Regions from separate parts of the Citrobacter farmeri genome, predicted to be linked through region 4. Evidence: predicted binding sites of a transcription regulator. Region 4 holds the regulator's gene; each other region holds the start of a gene.

Region 1 (5,174 bases), 1.3 Mb from region 4:
TCGATTTGGATGGTACGTTACATCAGCAGGATATGTTCGGCAGTTTCCTGCGCTATCTGTTGCGTCGCCAGCCGCTGAATGCGCTGCTCGTGCTGCCGTTATTGCCTGTGATTGTTGGCGCATTACTGATTAAAGGCCGCGCCGCGCGCTGGCCGATGAGCCTGCTGCTGTGGGGATGTACCTTCGGTCACAGTGAGGCTCGTCTGCAGGACAGACATGCCGATTTTGTCCGCTGGTTTCGACAGAACGTCACGGCGTTTCCTCAGGTGCAGGAGCGCCTGACCACCTATCTGCTTAGTGCTGATGCTGATATCTGGCTTATCACCGGATCGCCGCAGTCGCTGGTGGAACAGGTCTACGTTGATACGCCGTGGCTGCCGCGCGTGAATCTGATCGCCAGTCAGATGAAGCGGGGGTACGGCGGTTGGGTGCTGACCCTGCGCTGTCTGGGACACGAAAAAGTGGCTCAGCTTGAACGTAAGATCGGCACGCCGCTGCGTCTTTACAGTGGCTACAGCGACAGCAATCAGGACAACCCGCTGCTCTATTTTTGTCAGCACCGCTGGCGCGTCACGCCTCGTGGAGAACTCCAGCAACTGGAATAGTTGAAAGCATAGTATAATGCGCCCGCTATGATTACCGGAGTCCCCCTTTGTCAGATATCGAATTTAGCCACGAATACTGGATGCGTCATGCGTTAACGCTGGCGAAGCGCGCCTGGAATGAACGTGAAGTCCCGGTTGGCGCCGTGCTGGTGCACAACAATCGTGTGATCGGCGAGGGGTGGAATCGCCCAATTGGCCATCACGATCCCACCGCGCACGCGGAAATTATGGCGTTACGCCAGGGTGGCCTCGTCCTGCAAAACTATCGCCTGATTGACGCGACGCTGTATGTGACCCTTGAGCCATGCGTCATGTGTGCGGGTGCGATGGTGCACAGCCGTATCCGTCACGTGGTGTTCGGCGCACGAGATGCAAAAACCGGCGCTGCCGGTTCGCTGATGGATGTTCTGCATCATCCGGGAATGAATCATCGCGTTGAGGTAACCGAGGGGATCCTGCGGGAGGAGTGTGCGACACTGCTTAGCGATTTCTTCCGCATGCGGCGTCAGGAAATTAAAGCGTTGAAGAATGCCGCAAGTCAGTAGTCATTGCGGCCCTGTCTACTTTTGATCTTCTTTCTTCTGCGGTAAACGCAGCAGCGACGGAGAGTGTGTCAGATAGCTGGACGACGATTGTGACAGAAAGGCGGCGAGCGGTCGTCGCTGTTTGCCAAATTCTGTCGGCGCGACAACCGGATACTCTTCAGCCAGTTTCATCTCTTCGGCCAGTTGCTTTTCTTTCTCCTGCAAATAGCCCTGCAGGCTTATCTGATATTTACGGATGTTCTCAACGTAGGCATAAGCCTCATGTCCGCGCGCATAGCCGTAGGTCAGCTTGCTGTAATACTGCTTTTGACTGAGCAAGGGCAGACGCTGTTTGACGTCCGCCCAACTGTCCGGGTTTCCCTTCGTTTTGGCCGTCAGCGCCCGCGCATCAAGCATATGCGCATAACCCATGTTGTAGGCCGCCAGCGCAAACCAGATGCGCTCGTTCTCCGGCACGGTGTCCGGCACTTTACTCATCATGTCCTGTAAATAGCGTGCCCCACCGCTGAGGCTCTGCTCAGGATCGGTCCGGTCGGTCAGACCCAGACTCTGCGCCGTGTTTTTGGTGAGCATCATCATACCGCGTACGCCGGTCGGTGACGTGGCCTGCGGATCCCAGTGCGATTCCTGCCAGGCGATCGCGGCAAGCAGCTGCCAGTCAATCTCCTGGGCGTGTTTCTCAAACAGCGGTCTCAGATCGGGGAGCAAGGCGTCAACCGCACGCAGAAAGGTGCGGGTATCGACATAGTCAAAATCATCGCCGTGCCCCAGATACTTTTCTTCGAGACGCGCCAGCGAGCCGTCCTCATTCATACCATTGAAAAAATCGAGCAGGGCGGCAGATAGCGTGTTGTCATCATCCAGTGGGCTAAACCAGGTCACCGGCTGCTCGTCGGTGACGTCCAGCGCAACGGCCAGTTCGGGATGGACGCGCTGGTAAAGGCTGATGGCGACAGAGTCGGCGATGGTGTAAGCCAGTTGCCCGGCAATCACCGCATCAAGCAGTTCCGTTGAGCCTTTCTTCTCGTCGATCCGCCAGCTCAGTTCAGGGTATTTTGTCTGTTTCAGGGTTTGCAGATCGTTCGCCACCACATGCCCTGGGGTGATGGTAAGCTGACTTTCCGTCACGCTACCTAATGTACGGGGACGATACTGGCCCACTTTGTAAACCAGTTGCTGGGATACCGAATAATAGGTTGGTCCCGGCTGATAGTTTTTTACCCGTTCGCTGTTGTAGACCAGCCCGGCCGCCAGCAGGTCGGCGTCGCCATTATCGAGGTCGTCAAACAACTGGCTGATGTTCTGGCGTACGGTAATCTTCAGCTTTACGCCCAGATAGCTGGCGAACTGCTGGGCCAGCTCATAATCGAGCCCGTACGGCTTACCGTCGAGTTTTGCCCAGGTGAGCGGTGACTCAATGGTGCTCACGCGCAACTCTCCCCGGGACTGGATCGCGGCGATGCGATTATCGGCTTTACCGAACCAGGGGATTGAGGGCCAGAGGGCCGCCGCCAGCAGCAGCGTCAGTATGCCGATGAACAGATAATTAATCTTTAATTTTTTCAATTAGTTAATTCTCTGAACCGTGCGTTGCCTCAGGACGGGAAAAGGGATAGAAAGACCAGGAGTATTCATCAATGAGCGGCATTTTGCTTAAACTTGCGCCAGTTGGCAACTAATTAGCGCTATCGGTAGCATCGTATGACAACAAGGCGGGGTGATTTTATTTCGACGCAAACGGTTTCGTCGGCGGCTCAGATTCTTTATAATGACGCCCGTTTCCCCACTTGGGCACACCGAAAGCTTAGAAGACGAGAGACTTATGATGGAAATTCTGCGTGGTTCGCCTGCACTGTCCGCATTCCGTATTAACAAACTGCTGGCACGGTTTCAGGCTGCCAACCTCCAGGTAAGCAATATTTACGCCGAGTACGTCCATTTCGCTGACCTGAACGCCCCGTTGAACGAGGATGAGCACGCGCAGCTTGCCCGTCTGCTGAAATATGGCCCCAGCCTGAACAGCCACACCCCGGAAGGGAAACTGCTGCTGGTGACGCCTCGCCCTGGCACCATCTCCCCCTGGTCTTCCAAAGCGACAGATATCGCCCATAACTGCGGTCTGCAACAGATTGATCGCCTGGAGCGCGGCGTCGCTTATTACGTTGAGGCCGCCACGCTGACTGCTGAGCAGTGGCAGCAGGTTGCCGCTGAACTCCACGATCGGATGATGGAGACGGTGTTCGCTTCATTAACCGACGCGGAAAAACTGTTTGCTCATCATCAGCCAGCGCCGGTTGCAAGCGTTGATCTGCTGGGAGAAGGCCGTCAGGCGTTGATTGACGCTAACCTGCGTCTCGGCCTGGCGCTGGCGGACGACGAAATTGATTACCTGCAGGATGCGTTTACCCGACTGGGACGCAACCCGAACGACATCGAGCTCTATATGTTTGCGCAGGCGAACTCTGAGCACTGCCGCCACAAGATTTTCAACGCCGACTGGGTAATTGATGGCAAGCAGCAGCCTAAGTCGCTGTTCAAAATGATCAAAAATACGTTTGAATCCACTCCGGACCACGTGCTTTCCGCTTATAAAGACAATGCGGCGGTGATGGAAGGGTCTGAAGTGGGTCGTTACTTTGCCGACCACGCTACCGGGCGCTACGACTTCCACCAGGAGCCAGCGCATATCCTGATGAAGGTGGAAACCCATAACCACCCGACGGCGATCTCGCCGTGGCCGGGTGCGGCGACCGGTTCCGGTGGCGAAATCCGTGATGAAGGGGCAACCGGGCGCGGCGCGAAGCCAAAAGCGGGTCTGGTCGGTTTCTCCGTCTCTAACCTGCGCATTCCGGGCTTTGAACAGCCGTGGGAAGAAGACTTCGGCAAGCCGGAACGCATTGTGACCGCACTGGATATCATGACCGAAGGCCCGCTGGGCGGCGCGGCGTTTAACAACGAATTTGGTCGTCCGGCGCTGAACGGCTATTTCCGTACTTACGAAGAAAAAGTGAACAGCCACAACGGCGAAGAGCTGCGCGGTTATCATAAACCGATCATGCTGGCGGGCGGGATCGGTAACATCCGAGCCGATCACGTGCAGAAGGGCGAGATCGTCGTTGGGGCGAAGCTGATTGTCCTTGGTGGCCCGGCGATGAACATCGGCCTGGGCGGCGGCGCGGCTTCTTCCATGGCATCTGGTCAGTCTGACGCGGATCTCGATTTTGCCTCCGTACAGCGTGATAACCCGGAGATGGAACGTCGCTGCCAGGAAGTGATCGACCGCTGCTGGCAGTTGGGCGACGCCAACCCGATCCTGTTTATCCACGACGTCGGCGCGGGCGGTTTGTCGAACGCCATGCCTGAACTGGTCAGCGACGGTGGACGCGGCGGTAAATTTGAACTGCGTGACATCCTCAGCGATGAGCCAGGAATGAGCCCGCTGGAGATCTGGTGTAACGAGTCCCAGGAACGTTATGTGCTGGCCGTTGCGGCGGATCAACTGCCGTTATTCGACGAGTTGTGTAAACGCGAGCGCGCGCCGTATGCGGTGATTGGCGAGGCGACCGAAGAACGGCATCTGTCGTTAAACGACCGTCACTTCGACAACCAGCCTATCGATCTACCGCTTGACGTACTGCTCGGCAAAACGCCGAAGATGACTCGCGACGTCCAGACGCTGAAGGCGAAAGGCGATGCGCTGAACCGCGCTGATATCACTATTGCGGATGCCGTTAAACGCGTTCTGCATCTGCCGACGGTGGCGGAAAAAACCTTCCTGGTGACCATTGGCGACCGTACCGTGACCGGGATGGTGTCCCGCGATCAGATGGTCGGTCCGTGGCAGGTGCCGGTGGCAAACTGCGCGGTGACCACCGCCAGCCTTGACAGCTACTACGGTGAAGCAATGTCGATCGGGGAGCGTGCGCCGGTGGCGCTGCTCGACTTCTCTGCTTCTGCCCGTCTGGCGGTCGGAGAAGCGCTGACCAATATCGCGGCAACGCAGATTGGCGATATCAAACGTATT
Region 2 (5,174 bases), 1.2 Mb from region 4:
AAATGGCGTGTTCCTGTACCTGAACGCGAGCGGTGATTTCATCTTCGTCATCGCCTTCAAAGACCGGAACTTTGGACTGCAAAATGACCGGCCCGCCGTCGAGTTCGTCAGTCACAAAGTGGACCGAAGTGCCATGCTCCTCATCGCCATTTTCCAGTGCCTGGCGGTGGGTGTGCAAACCAGGGTATTTGGGCAGCAGGGAAGGGTGAATATTCAGCAGTCGCCCGTTGTAGTGTGCGACGAACGCCGGGCTCAGAATGCGCATAAAACCGGCCAGTACGACCACGTCAGGCGCATAAGCGTCGATCTCAAGGATCAGTTCACGGTCAAACGCTTCGCGGCTGGAAAACTGGTCAGCCGTCAGCGTATGGGCAGGGATTGCCGCTTTTCTGGCTCGCTCAAGGCCGAACGCATCGGCCTTGTTGCTGAATACTGCCCGAAGGGTGCCGTTGATTTTCTTCTCTTTGCAGGCATCAATAATCGCCTGCAAATTGCTTCCGTTACCGGAAATAAGCACCACAATATTCATTATTCAATAACCACACGCTGCGCGGAGTCAGACGCTTTGATGACGCCGATTTTCCACGCGTCTTCACCTTTCGCCTTCAGCAGGGCAAGGGCGTTGTCCACTTCTGCCGCTGGCAGGGCAATGACCATGCCGACACCGCAGTTAAAGGTACGATACATTTCATGCTGGCTGACGTTACCGGCCTTCTGCAGCCAGTTAAAGACCGCTGGCCACTGCCAGGAAGACTCATCGATCACCGCCTGCGTGTTGTCCGGCAGGACGCGCGGAATGTTTTCCCAGAAGCCGCCGCCGGTCAGGTGTGCGATGGCATGTACATCAGCTTTCTCAATCAGTTCCAGAATCGATTTCACGTAGATACGGGTCGGCGCCAGCAGGTGGTCGGCCAGTGGCTTGCCTTCCAGATCCGTCGTTTCCGGATCGCAATCGCTGACTTCTACAATTTTACGCACCAGTGAGTAACCGTTAGAGTGCGGGCCGCTTGAACCCAGGGCAATCAGCACATCGCCATCGGTCACTTTGGAACCGTCAATGATTTCTGATTTTTCTACCACGCCGACGCAGAAACCCGCGACGTCATAATCTTCACCGTGGTACATCCCTGGCATTTCCGCGGTTTCCCCACCGACCAGCGCACAGCCGGACTGCAGACAACCTTCTGCGATCCCCTGAATCACACTGGCTGCGGTATCCACATCCAGTTTGCCGGTGGCATAGTAGTCGAGGAAAAACAGCGGTTCAGCACCCTGAACCACCAGGTCGTTGACGCACATCGCCACGAGATCGATACCGATGGTATCGTGACGTTTCAGATCCATCGCCAGACGCAGTTTTGTCCCTACGCCATCAGTGCCGGAAACCAGTACTGGTTCACGATATTTTTGCGGCAATGCGCACAGCGCACCGAAGCCACCCAGACCACCCATGACTTCCGGGCGGCGAGTTTTCTTCACTACGCCTTTGATTCGATCCACCAGAGCATTACCCGCGTCAATATCAACACCGGCATCTTTGTAGCTAAGAGAGGTTTTATCGGTCACTGCCTGGTTCCCCACGTTTTCTTACGGTAAAAGTAAAATTCGGCGCAATTCTAACAGGGAAAGCAAACGTTTGCGAGCCTGTGTTACATCCGTTTTTATCTGTCGAGTTTTGCAGCATTTTCTTCGCAATGCTTCGTTTTTATGACCTGAGCCACGAAAATGAAACCGGGTTCAGTTTCCTCCTTGAAAGCATGGATGGGATTGCTCAGTATCTTACTGAAACCGGTTTCTGTTTTGCCATTGCGAATCAACGAGGGAAACTATGTCTGGATTTAATGCGAATTTCATGTGGGGTGGGGCGGTTGCCGCTCACCAACTAGAAGGCGGCTGGCAGGAAGGAGGAAAAGGGGTTAGCGTTGCCGATGTGATGACGGCAGGAGCTCACGGTGTGGCGCGCGAAATCACCGATGGCGTTCTGCCAGGAAAAAATTACCCTAACCACGAAGCGATCGATTTCTATCACCGCTACAAAGAGGACATCAGGCTGTTCGCGGAAATGGGCTTTAAATGTTTTCGCACTTCCATTGCCTGGACGCGTATTTTCCCGCTTGGGGATGAAGCACAGCCAAACGAGGCCGGACTGAAATTTTATGATGATTTGTTTGATGAATGCCTGAAGTATGGCATTGAACCGGTGATTACCCTGTCGCATTTTGAAATGCCCTATCATCTGGTGACGGAGTATGGCGGCTGGCGCAATCGGAAGCTGATCGACTTTTTTGTCCGCTTTGCAAAAGTGGTCTTCACGCGCTATCAGCACAAAGTGAAGTACTGGATGACGTTTAATGAGATCAACAACCAGGCCAATTTCCATGAAGACTTTGCGCCGTTTACTAACTCCGGCCTGAAGTATCAGCCTGGCGAAGATCGTGAACCCGTGATGTACCAGGCCGCGCATTACGAGTTAGTGGCCAGTGCGCTGGCGGTGAAAGCCGCACGCGACATTAATCCGTCGTTACAGATCGGCTGCATGATCGCCATGTGTCCTGTCTACCCACTGACCTGCGCGCCGGACGATATGATGATGGCGATGAATGCCATGCACCGTCGCTACTGGTTTACCGATGTGCATGTCCGGGGAAAATATCCGCAGCATATCCTCAACTATTTTGCGCGCCGCGAGTTTGACCTCGATATTACAGAGGAAGACCGCGTTGCCCTGTCTGAAGGCTGTGTGGATTACATCGGCTTCAGCTACTACATGTCATTTGCCACTAAAGCGACGGACGATAATCCGCAGCTCGATTACGACGAGAGCAAAAGCCTGGTTTCCAACCCCTACGTACAGAAATCGGACTGGGGCTGGCAGATTGATCCGGTGGGGCTGCGCTATTCGCTGAACTGGTTCTGGGATCACTATCAGCTCCCGCTGTTTATCGTTGAGAACGGCTTTGGCGCGATCGATGTCCAACAGCCTGACGGCACTGTTGATGACAGCTATCGGATTGAATATCTGGCGGCGCATATTCGTGAGATGAAAAAAGCGGTAGAAGAGGATGGCGTGGATCTAATGGGTTACACCCCATGGGGATGCATCGACCTGGTCTCGGCGGGAACGGGAGAGATGAAAAAACGCTACGGATTTATCTATGTTGATAAAAATAATGACGGTAGCGGGACGCTGGCCCGGCGGCCCAAAAAATCTTTCGCCTGGTATCAGCAGGTGATAAAAAGCAACGGTGAATCCCTCTGATTTCAGCCACTTGATACACTGCCCCGCACGGAATGCGGGGCATGTTTTATACTCATCACCCAAACGTATACCACTTTGCTTGATCCAGGTCATGCATACGTTATGTTGCGTCAGAGAGGAAAAGCGGTATAATCCGGCGATTTTTTTGTGGTTGCCACTCGTCTGAGGAAAGGAGAAGAGTATGAAGATCGTGGAAGTCAAACACCCACTCGTCAAACACAAGCTAGGTCTGATGCGTGAAAACGATATCAGCACCAAACGCTTTCGTGAACTCGCCTCGGAAGTAGGCAGTCTGCTGACTTACGAAGCGACTGCGGGCCTGGAAACTGAAAAAGTGACCATTGAAGGCTGGAATGGTCCGGTCGAAGTCGATCAAATTAAAGGCAAAAAAATTACCGTCGTGCCTATCCTGCGTGCAGGTTTGGGGATGATGGACGGCGTGCTGGAAAACGTACCGAGCGCACGTATCAGCGTGGTCGGCATGTACCGTAACGAAGAGACCCTGGAGCCGGTTCCGTATTTCCAGAAGTTGGTTTCTCATATTGACGAGCGCATGGCGCTGATCGTCGACCCCATGCTGGCGACCGGGGGTTCCGTTATCGCAACCATCGATCTGCTGAAAAAAGCGGGCTGCAGCAGCATCAAAGTGCTGGTGCTGGTGGCGGCGCCGGAAGGCATCGCCGCGCTGGAAAAAGCGCATCCGGATGTGGAACTGTACACCGCATCGATCGACCAGGGCTTAAACGAGCACGGATACATTATTCCGGGGCTTGGTGATGCCGGCGATAAGATTTTTGGTACCAAGTAAGTGAATAACTAATAAATAGCCGACTTTAAGAGTCGGCTTTTTTTTGAATAAAACAACTCAACGACTCATAACAAACACACTCAGAGGAAAACACTATGACGCGCCGTGCTATCGGGGTGAGTGAAAGACCGCCGCTTTTACAGACAATCCCGCTTAGTTTGCAACACCTGTTCGCCATGTTTGGCGCAACCGTGCTGGTGCCAGTTCTGTTTCATATTAACCCGGCCACCGTTCTGTTATTCAACGGGATCGGGACATTGCTCTATCTCTTTATCTGTAAAGGAAAAATCCCGGCCTATTTAGGCTCAAGCTTCGCCTTTATCTCACCGGTTTTGCTGTTGCTGCCGTTGGGATATGAAGTGGCGTTGGGCGGTTTCATCATGTGTGGCGTGCTGTTCTGCCTGGTGTCTTTCATTGTGAAGAAAGCCGGTACGGGCTGGCTGGACGTTATGTTTCCTCCTGCTGCCATGGGCGCAATCGTTGCCGTCATTGGTCTGGAGCTGGCAGGTGTTGCCGCCGGTATGGCCGGACTGCTGCCAGCGGAAGGACAAACTGCGGATTCTAAGACCATCATTATCTCGATGGTGACGCTGGCGGTGACCGTGTTCGGCTCGGTGCTGTTCCGTGGTTTCCTCGCGATCATCCCTATCCTGATTGGGGTACTGGCAGGTTATGCGTTGTCGTTTGCGATGGGCGTGGTCGATACCACACCGATTGCCGAGGCGCACTGGTTTGCACTGCCGACCTTCTACACCCCTCGCTTTGAGTGGTTCGCTATTCTGACCATTCTGCCTGCGGCGCTGGTGGTGATTGCCGAACACGTTGGTCACCTGGTGGTGACAGCGAATATCGTCAAAAAAGATCTGGTTCGCGATCCAGGCCTGCATCGCTCGATGTTTGCCAACGGTCTGTCGACGGTGATTTCCGGCTTCTTTGGCTCCACCCCGAACACCACCTACGGTGAGAACATTGGCGTGATGGCAATCACGCGTGTTTACAGTACCTGGGTGATCGGCGGAGCGGCGATTTTTGCCATCCTGCTCTCCTGCGTCGGCAAACTGGCGGCGGCGATTCAGATCATCCCACTGCCGGTGATGGGCGGGGTAT
Region 3 (5,174 bases), 1.4 Mb from region 4:
GGTCGTAAGGCGGGGGAGTTACTTTACAGTCGTATTCAGGGAAACGATGAGCCGGCGAAACGAATTATTCTGCCGCCGGCGCTGGTGATCAGGGAATCATGCGGTTTTCGCTGATCGTCATGCCTTTTACTGATATCTCTCTCTGTTTATCATTAAATTCTAATTATCGACGTTTTTGGCTAGCGGCATGACGACGTGCTGGTTAATCTGAAAACGATTTACATCATTTTAACGTAAGAGAATAACTATGCATGATGCACAGGTCCGTGTCGCGATAGCGGGCGCGGGTGGCCGTATGGGCCGCCAGTTAATTCAGGCAGCGCTACAGATGGAAGGCGTTGCGCTTGGTGCGGCGCTTGAGCGCGAGGGATCGTCATTGCTGGGCAGCGATGCCGGAGAATTAGCGGGCGTCGGGAAGACCGGCGTTACCGTGCAAAGTAGCCTTGAGGCAGTAAAAGGGGATTTCGATGTGTTCATCGATTTTACCCGTCCGGAAGGCACGCTGAATCATCTGGCGTTTTGTCGTCAGCATGGCAAAGGGATGGTCATTGGCACCACCGGTTTTGACGATGCGGGAAAACAGGCGATTCGCGATGCTGCCCAGGAGATAGGCATTGTCTTCGCGGCGAACTTCAGCGTTGGTGTTAACGTGATGCTCAAGCTGCTGGAAAAGGCGGCGAAAGTGATGGGTGACTACACCGACATCGAAATCATTGAAGCGCACCATCGCCATAAAGTCGATGCGCCGTCAGGCACCGCGCTGGCGATGGGGGAGGCGATTGCCCACGCGCTGGATAAAGATCTGAAAGCGTGCGCCGTATACAGCCGTGAAGGCTATACCGGCGAACGTGTACCGGGAACGATTGGTTTTGCCACCGTGCGCGCGGGAGACATTGTGGGTGAACATACCGCCATGTTTGCGGATATCGGTGAGCGCATCGAAATCACCCACAAAGCGTCCAGTCGCATGACTTTTGCCAATGGCGCAGTCAGATCGGCTCTTTGGGTGAGTTCGAAGTCAAATGGACTTTTTGATATGCGAGATGTGCTTGATCTCAACATTTTATAGTCAATTATTACCTTTCGTGATGTGGTTATTGTAATCTCAATGCATTGATTACATAGGGCAATATTTTTATTGCCCTTTTATTTTTCTCATTTAAAGCACTTTTTAAATGAACCGCGAATAAATTAACCTTTTCTCTTCATTTTACGTTGCCTGAATGTAAATTTTGACCATTTGGTCCACTTTTTTGAAGGGTAAGATTGTTTTTTACGCATAATTGCGCACGCAAGCGTTTTCCTGCCAGGGTTAGGTGATCTTTTTGCCTGTTAAATCCGATCAATTCATCCTGAGTCGCAAAAGAATATAAAAAATACCGCCTTTAAGTTGACTTTTACCCGTCTTATCTCCAGAATGCCGCCGTTTGCCAGAAATCCGCGGGTAAGCAAATTTGCATTGATTCATGCTATGTTAATGCATTAATATGCAAATAAAGTGAGTGAATATTCTCTGGAGGGTGTTTTGATTAAGTCAGCGCTATTGGTTCTGGAAGACGGAACCCAGTTTCACGGTCGGGCCATAGGGGCAACAGGTTCGGCGGTTGGGGAAGTCGTTTTCAATACTTCAATGACCGGTTATCAAGAAATCCTCACTGATCCTTCCTATTCCCGCCAAATCGTTACTCTTACTTATCCCCATATCGGTAATGTCGGCACCAATGCCGCCGATGAAGAATCCTCCCAGGTCCATGCGCAAGGCCTCGTCATTCGTGACCTGCCGCTGATTGCCAGCAACTTTCGCAATACCGAAGACCTCTCTTCTTACCTGAAACGCCATAACATCGTGGCGATTGCCGATATCGATACCCGTAAGCTGACGCGTCTGCTGCGTGAGAAAGGGGCACAGAACGGTTGCATCATCGCGGGCGATAACCTGGATGCTCAGCTTGCGCTGGAAAAAGCGAAAGCGTTCCCGGGCCTGAATGGAATGGATCTGGCGAAAGAAGTGACCACCACGGAATCTTACAGCTGGACGCAGGGGAGCTGGACGCTGGCCGATGACCTGCCGGAAGCGAAGAAAGAAGGCGAACTGCCGTTCCACGTTGTCGCCTACGACTTTGGTGCCAAGCGCAACATCCTGCGCATGCTGGTGGACCGCGGCTGCCGTCTGACGGTTGTTCCGGCAAAAACGCCAGCAGAAGAGGTGCTGAAGATGAATCCGGACGGGATCTTCCTGTCGAACGGTCCTGGTGACCCGGCGCCGTGTGATTACGCTATCGACGCGATTCAGAAATTCCTCAAAACCGATATTCCGGTATTTGGTATCTGCTTAGGCCATCAGCTATTGGCACTGGCGAGCGGGGCGAAAACCGTGAAGATGAAATTCGGCCACCACGGCGGTAACCATCCTGTCAAAGATATCGACAACAATACCGTGATGATCACGGCCCAGAACCACGGCTTTGCGGTGGATGAAGCATCCATGCCGGCAAATCTGCGCGTCACCCACAAGTCGCTGTTCGATGGCACCCTGCAGGGGATTCATCGCACCGACAAACCGGCATTCAGCTTCCAGGGTCACCCGGAAGCGAGCCCGGGTCCCCACGATGCCGCGCCGTTGTTCGACCACTTTATCGAGTTAATTGAGTTCTACCGTCAGTCCGCGAAATAATCAGGAGTTAAGAGAACCATGCCAAAACGTACAGACATAAAAAGTATCCTGATTCTGGGCGCGGGTCCGATTGTTATCGGTCAGGCGTGTGAGTTTGACTACTCCGGTGCGCAGGCGTGTAAAGCGCTGCGTGAAGAGGGTTACCGCGTCATCCTCGTGAACTCCAACCCGGCTACCATCATGACCGATCCGGAAATGGCCGATGCGACCTACATTGAGCCGATTCACTGGGAAGTGGTCCGCAAGATTATTGAGAAAGAGCGTCCGGACGCGGTGCTGCCGACCATGGGCGGTCAGACGGCGCTGAACTGCGCGCTGGAACTGGAGCGCCAGGGGGTGCTGGCCGAGTTTGGCGTGACCATGATTGGTGCGACGGCCGACGCGATTGATAAAGCAGAAGACCGTCGTCGCTTCGACATCGCAATGAAAAAAATCGGTCTCGACACCGCTCGCTCGGGGATTGCTCATACTCTGGAAGAAGCGCTGGCGGTTGCGGCTGACGTCGGTTATCCGTGTATCATCCGTCCGTCCTTTACCATGGGCGGCACCGGCGGCGGTATCGCCTACAACCGTGAAGAGTTTGAAGAGATTTGTACCCGCGGTCTGGATCTTTCCCCAACCAATGAATTGCTGATTGATGAATCGCTTATTGGCTGGAAAGAGTACGAGATGGAAGTCGTGCGTGATAAAAACGACAACTGCATCATCGTCTGCTCCATCGAGAACTTCGATGCGATGGGTATCCACACCGGTGACTCCATCACCGTTGCACCTGCCCAGACGCTGACCGACAAAGAATATCAAATCATGCGTAACGCTTCGATGGCGGTACTGCGTGAAATCGGTGTTGAAACCGGCGGTTCGAACGTTCAGTTCGCGGTGAACCCGAAAAACGGTCGCCTGATTGTGATCGAAATGAACCCGCGCGTATCCCGCTCCTCAGCGCTGGCGTCGAAAGCCACCGGCTTCCCGATTGCGAAAGTCGCGGCGAAACTGGCGGTAGGTTACACCCTCGATGAACTGATGAACGACATCACTGGCGGTCGTACCCCGGCATCGTTCGAACCGTCCATCGACTATGTGGTCACGAAAATCCCTCGCTTCAACTTCGAAAAATTCGTTGGTGCTAACGACCGTCTGACCACCCAGATGAAATCTGTCGGTGAGGTAATGGCAATTGGCCGCACCCAGCAGGAATCTCTGCAAAAAGCGCTGCGCGGTCTGGAAGTGGGCGCCACCGGCTTTGACCCGAAAGTGAGCCTGGATGACCCGGAAGCGCTGACCAAAATCCGCCGTGAGTTGAAAGACGCGGGCGCTGAGCGTATCTGGTATATCGCCGATGCGTTCCGTGCGGGCCTGTCTGTTGACGGTGTATTCAACCTGACCAACATCGATCGCTGGTTCCTGGTACAAATTGAAGAGCTGGTACGTCTGGAAGAAAAAGTGGCGGAGCTGGGCATCAACGGCCTGACCCCTGACTTCCTGCGCCAGTTGAAACGCAAAGGCTTTGCCGATGCGCGTCTGGCTAAACTGGCCGGCGTGCGTGAAGCGGAAGTGCGCAAACTGCGTGACCAGTACAACCTGCACCCGGTCTACAAACGTGTGGACACCTGTGCGGCAGAATTCGCCACCGATACCGCCTACATGTACTCTACTTATGAAGATGAGTGTGAGGCGAACCCGTCCGTTGACCGCGACAAAATCATGGTGCTCGGCGGCGGTCCAAACCGTATCGGCCAGGGGATCGAATTTGACTACTGCTGCGTACACGCCTCTCTGGCGCTGCGCGAAGACGGTTTTGAGACCATCATGGTCAACTGTAACCCGGAAACCGTCTCCACCGACTATGACACCTCCGACCGCCTCTACTTTGAGCCGGTAACGCTGGAGGATGTCCTGGAAATCGTGCGCATTGAGAAGCCGAAGGGCGTGATCGTGCAGTACGGTGGCCAGACTCCGTTGAAGCTGGCGCGTGCGCTGGAAGCGGCGGGCGTGCCGGTTATCGGTACCAGTCCGGATGCGATTGACCGTGCAGAAGACCGTGAGCGTTTCCAGCATGCGGTTGACCGTCTGAAGCTGAAACAACCGGCTAACGCCACCGTGACGGCTATCGAACAGGCCGTCGAAAAAGCGAAAGAGATTGGCTACCCGCTGGTGGTGCGCCCGTCCTACGTGCTGGGCGGACGCGCGATGGAAATCGTCTACGACGAAGCTGACCTGCGCCGCTACTTCCAGACCGCAGTCAGCGTTTCCAACGACGCGCCGGTTCTGCTCGACCGCTTCCTCGATGACGCGATTGAAGTGGATGTGGACGCGATCTGTGACGGCGAAATGGTGCTGATTGGCGGCATCATGGAACACATTGAACAAGCGGGCGTCCACTCCGGTGACTCCGCCTGTTCTCTGCCCGCTTACACCCTGAGCCAGGAAATTCAGGATGTGATGCGCCAGCAGGTGCAGAAACTGGCTTTCGAACTGCAGGTTCGTGGTCTGATGAACG
Region 4 (5,174 bases):
AAAGTCGCCGCCCCCCATACCACCATACCGATCGCCGCCCCCAGTTCATTTTGTGCCAACAAGGGGATGGCCAACATAATCATCATCAGCAGCAGCAAAAAGCCCTTCAGCGTACCGTTAACCGAGCGATCGGCCAGTTTGCCACCGAGGTAGTTACCAATGGAAAAGCCCACGCCGATCAGAACCAGCATCCCGGTAACAAAGGCCGGAGTGGCATGGGTGATGCTTTGCAGGACGGGTGAAATATAGGTATACAGCGTAAACATTGCGCCCGCCCCCAACACGGTGGTCAGCAGCGCAGAAAGCACCTGAGGACGCATTAACACCGCGAGCTCTTTTTTCACTTCCGGTCGCGCCCCGGCACCGCCTTTCGGCAACGAGAAAAAGAGACTCAGCATTGAAATCACGCCCAGACCCGCGGTTGCCATGAACGACATTCGCCAGCCGATGGTTTCACCCAGCCAGGTCGCCGCCGGAACGCCGCCGATGTTGGCGATGGTCAGCCCCATAAACATCGTGGCAACGGCGCTGGCCTGTTTGTGCTTCGGCACCACGCTGGCTGCCACAACGGAACCCAGGCCGAAGAACGCGCCGTGGTTAAGGCTGGTTAAAATGCGTGACAGCATCAGTGTGGTGTAATCCGGAGAAATCGCCGAGAGCACGTTACCAAGCGTAAAGATAGCCATCAGAAAAATCAGCGCATTACGTCGCCCGCGATGTGACAGCAGCAGCGTCATCAGCGGTGCGCCGACCATCACGCCGACCGCATAGGCGCTAATCAGCATACCAGCCGCAGGAATAGACACATCGACACCACGCGCGATGACGGGTAATAGCCCCATCGGCGAGAATTCGGTCGTGCCGATGCCGAATGCGCCGATAGCCAGCGCCAGTAACGGATAATTAATTTTCATGCAGTGATGACTCCGGCTCTTCGCGACGGATCGCGATGCTTAACTAAGAGTCAAAAGCATGACATCAATCACAAAAAAAGAGAAGTTAACAAAAATACAAAAGACTTTTGCAGATTCAATAACAATATGGCAGGAGGTTCGAGGGAGCAGACACTCCCCCGAGGGGAAATCAATGCATTGCCGCTGTCAGACCGCCAGCAACGATTAAAGCCAGAACAATAAACGTGGTCACTAATGAAAATTTCAGATCGGTGCTCATCAACTTTTCTCCTTTTTATTCCCACACAAAAAGTGATATAGCGCATTTTTGCACACTTGAGTGCAAAAATCTCCCACGATTTAGAGTGATATGTGCTTTTAATACTTCCCCTTTTCGTTAAGATCAGCCAAAATTCGACGCTTACTTGATTAGCGTACCGGCCATTGACCCCTTCCTGACGCTCTGTGGCGTTTTCCCGTCATGCCGCACCCACGATGTTGCGCACAGGATGAGTAAAGGCAAACGTTTACTTGCGTATTTTAATGTTCAGGTTGGGTCTGGAGTGAGATTTAATGGCAACAATTAAAGATGTAGCGAAACGCGCAAACGTTTCCACTACAACCGTATCACACGTAATTAACAAAACGCGTTTCGTCGCTGAAGAAACACGCAATGCAGTGTGGGCGGCAATCAAAGAATTGCACTATTCCCCCAGCGCTGTTGCCCGTAGCCTGAAGGTAAACCATACCAAGTCTATCGGTTTGCTGGCGACCAGCAGCGAAGCCCCCTACTTTGCCGAAATTATTGAAGCGGTTGAGAAGAACTGCTTCCAGAAGGGCTATACCCTGATCCTTGGTAACGTCTGGAACAATCTGGAAAAACAGCGTGCCTATCTGTCCATGATGGCGCAAAAACGCGTTGATGGTCTGCTGGTGATGTGTTCCGAATATCCCGATCCCCTGCTTTCGATGCTGGAAGAGTATCGTCATATCCCGATGGTGGTTATGGACTGGGGCGAAGCCAAAGCCGACTTCACCGATACCGTAATTGATAACGCCTTTGAAGGCGGTTATATGGCTGGCCGCTACCTGGTCGAACGCGGACACCGTGAAATTGGTGTGATTCCGGGGCTGATGGAACGCAATACGGGCGCTGGCCGTCTGGCCGGTTTTATGAAAGCGATGGATGAAGCGCTGATTAAAGTGCCAGAGAACTGGATTGTACAGGGCGACTTCGAGCCTGAATCCGGCTACCGCGCCATGCAGCAAATTTTGTCGCAAGCGCATCGCCCAACGGCGGTCTTCTGTGGCGGCGATATTATGGCAATGGGTGCCCTTTGTGCCGCCGATGAGATGGGCCTTCGCGTACCGCAGGACGTATCGCTGATCGGCTATGACAATGTGCGCAACGCCCGCTTCTTTACGCCAGCATTGACCACCATCCACCAGCCTAAAGATTCCCTGGGTGAGACAGCCTTTAACATGCTGCTGGACCGTATCGTCAATAAGCGCGAAGAGTCGCAGTCCATTGAGGTCCACCCGCGCCTGGTGGAGCGTCGCTCCGTTGCGGATGGTCCTTTCCGCGACTACCGTCGCTAAACGTCTTCTGCGGGAGTCTCGTCAGGCTCCCGCAACCACTCTTTGTTCAGCGTTTCGCTGTCTCCCAGATAGTCAAGCAGCCAGATTAGCGCGGGTGACATATCATTCTGCTGCCAGGTCAGGCAACACCCCGCATCCGGGAAAGGGTTCTCCAGGTTCAATGCCACCCACTGTCTCTTATTGAGATACGGCTTGGCAAAATGCGTCGGCACCATACCGACACAAAGCCCGGCGCTGATACAGGTCGCGGAGGAATCCCAGTCCGGAACCACCACCCGCTTCTGGTTGTCCAGCAACCAGGTCACGCGTTTCGGCAGCGTGCGGGAGGTATCTTCCAGTACCAGTGACGGCCAGTTGCGCAACGTGTCATCACTGAGAGGCCCGCTCATGGCGGCCAGCGGATGTGTGCTGGCAACGACACAACACCAGCTCAGCTTGCCCATATCGCGGAAGGTGTATCGTCCTCCGACCGGGATCGCCTGGGTTGCGCCGATAGCGAGTTCAACCCTGCCATCTGACAGCGCGTCCCAGACGCCGTTGAACACCTCCTGAAAGACCAGCAACTCCACGTCATCAAAGTGGCGGTAAAAATCGACAATCAGCTGTCGCGTACGCTCCGGGCGCACGATATTGTCCACTGCGATGGGAAGTTGTCCGCGCCAGCCGTTGGCGATCTGCTGACACTGCTGGCGCGTGATCTGCATTTTTTTGATGACAGAGCGACCTTCTTTCAAAAACCAGGCTCCCGCCGGGGTCAGCACGACATCGCGGTGACGACGTTCAAAGAGCGGAACCGCCAGCCACTCTTCCAGTTGGCGGACCGTATAGCTGACCGCCGAGGGCACCCGGTGCAACTCCTGAGCGGCGGAACTGAAACTACCGTTGCGCGCTACGGCATCAACCACTTCCAGCGCATATTCTGACCACATAATCTGCCTACAAAATTTTTGAATGCAATAAACAAATATTACCGTTTCACAAGCCGAAATTCACTCCCTACACTCTGCGCCAGTGTCATTCATTAAAATTAGAGAACAACTATGCAACCAGGAAAAGGGTTTTTAGTCTGGCTGGCAGGACTCAGCGTGTTGGGTTTTCTGGCAACCGACATGTATTTGCCCGCTTTTGCCGCCATTCAATCTGACCTGCAAACACCGGCATCTGCCGTCAGCGCCAGCCTGAGTCTTTTTTTAGCGGGCTTTGCCGTCGCGCAACTGCTGTGGGGACCGCTCTCGGACCGCTATGGCCGTAAACCGATCCTGCTACTGGGTCTGTCCATCTTCGCCCTCGGTAGCCTGGGTATGCTGTGGGTCGAAAGCGCGACGGGATTGTTGGTTCTGCGCTTTATTCAGGCAGTGGGTGTCTGTGCGGCGACAGTCATCTGGCAGGCGCTGGTCACCGATTACTATCCTTCGCACAGAATTAATCGCATTTTCGCGACGATCATGCCGCTGGTCGGGCTGTCCCCTGCACTGGCGCCGTTATTAGGAAGTTGGATCCTGACCCATCTTTCCTGGCAGGCGATCTTTGCCACGCTGTTTATCATCACGCTGCTGCTGATGGTGCCTGCACTGTTTTTAAAACCGACTTCCCGGGCGCGCGACGACAGTAAAGATAAACTGACCTTCACCACACTGCTGCGCGCGAAAACGTATCGCGGCAACGTACTGATTTACGCGGCGTGTTCTGCCAGTTTCTTTGCGTGGCTGACCGGCTCGCCGTTTATTCTGAGTGAAATGGGCTACAGCCCGGCGGTGATTGGCCTGAGCTATGTGCCGCAGACCATCGCCTTTCTGATTGGCGGCTACGGTTGTCGCGCCGCGCTGCAAAAATGGCAGGGGCAACAGCTTCTGCCCTGGCTGCTGGTTATCTATGCGCTTAGCGTGGTGGCGACATGGGCCGCAAGCTTTATTCATCACATCACGCTTGCGGAGATCCTGATCCCCTTCTGCGTGATGGCGATAGCCAATGGCGCTATTTATCCGATTGTGGTCGCCCAGGCGCTGCGCCCGTTCCCACAGGCAACGGGGCGTGCCGCTGCCCTGCAAAATACCCTGCAATTGGGTCTGTGCTTCCTGGCAAGCCTGGTGGTTTCCTGGCTTATCAGCACACCGCTGCTGACCACAACCAGCGTGATGCTGTCGACGGTCGTCCTGGCCGGAGTGGGCTACAAGATGCAACTGCAGCCCTCAGACGCCAGCGAGCAGCATGAAGATCGCGGGATTGCCCATAGCGAATCTCATTGATATCACTCACATTCGCCGTTAATTAGTCGACTAACAATTTTTGGTTGTATCATCAATTTTTGAGGCCTATACTAAATTTCGGTTGTTAAAATTACGATAATTATTATGTGTTAACGGGAACCGGAGCGTTCCCGGTTCACCATGGATGGCCTTTTCGGCAAGGGGTTCTCCCTTCCTCTGTTCTACGTCGGATAATAGACTCGCGGAATGACCCCGCGAGATTTCTCATAAAGCCCAAAAAGCGTCTACGCTGTTTTAAGGTTCTGATCACCGACCAGTGATGGAGAAACTATGAGTTCATCGTGTATAGAAGAAGTCAGCGTACCGGATGACGACTGGTACCGTATCACTAACGAATTGTTAAGCCGCGCGGGCATCGCCATCAACGGCTCTTCACCAGCAGATATACGCGTCAAAAACCCCGATTTTTTCAAAC

The links. The regulator PurR, encoded in region 4, represses purine synthesis genes. The targets are predictions, from matches to a motif close to CANGCAAACGTTTGCNTG.
Region 1: a site for PurR is predicted at 2,881-2,898, ahead of purL (phosphoribosylformylglycinamidine synthase). Genes of this name have one in related genera too.
Region 2: a site for PurR is predicted at 1,626-1,643, ahead of purM (phosphoribosylformylglycinamidine cyclo-ligase). Genes of this name have one in related genera too.
Region 3: a site for PurR is predicted at 1,289-1,306, ahead of carA (glutamine-hydrolyzing carbamoyl-phosphate synthase small subunit). Genes of this name have one in related genera too.

What each region holds. Positions count from the first base shown of each region.
Region 1 is NZ_CP077291.1:1,215,313-1,220,486, forward strand. Features, by position in the region: gene yfhb (phosphatidylglycerophosphatase C) at 1-605, shown strand, start outside; gene tadA (tRNA adenosine(34) deaminase TadA) at 653-1,150, shown strand; gene mltF (membrane-bound lytic murein transglycosylase MltF) at 1,166-2,716, opposite strand; gene purL (phosphoribosylformylglycinamidine synthase) at 2,973-5,174, shown strand, end outside.
Region 2 is NZ_CP077291.1:1,289,406-1,294,579, forward strand. Features, by position in the region: gene purN (phosphoribosylglycinamide formyltransferase) at 1-529, opposite strand, end outside; gene purM (phosphoribosylformylglycinamidine cyclo-ligase) at 529-1,566, opposite strand; gene I6L53_RS05970 (6-phospho-beta-glucosidase) at 1,829-3,259, shown strand; gene upp (uracil phosphoribosyltransferase) at 3,441-4,067, shown strand; gene uraA (uracil permease) at 4,163-5,174, shown strand, end outside.
Region 3 is NZ_CP077291.1:3,899,202-3,904,375, reverse strand. Features, by position in the region: gene I6L53_RS18270 (LacI family DNA-binding transcriptional regulator) at 1-114, shown strand, start outside; gene dapB (4-hydroxy-tetrahydrodipicolinate reductase) at 248-1,069, shown strand; gene carA (glutamine-hydrolyzing carbamoyl-phosphate synthase small subunit) at 1,526-2,674, shown strand; gene carB (carbamoyl-phosphate synthase large subunit) at 2,693-5,174, shown strand, end outside.
Region 4 is NZ_CP077291.1:2,495,338-2,500,511, forward strand. Features, by position in the region: gene I6L53_RS11700 (MFS transporter) at 1-914, opposite strand, end outside; gene cydH (cytochrome bd-I oxidase subunit CydH) at 1,084-1,173, opposite strand; gene purR (HTH-type transcriptional repressor PurR) at 1,467-2,492, shown strand; gene punR (DNA-binding transcriptional activator PunR) at 2,489-3,421, opposite strand; gene punC (purine nucleoside transporter PunC) at 3,533-4,738, shown strand; gene cfa (cyclopropane fatty acyl phospholipid synthase) at 5,030-5,174, shown strand, end outside.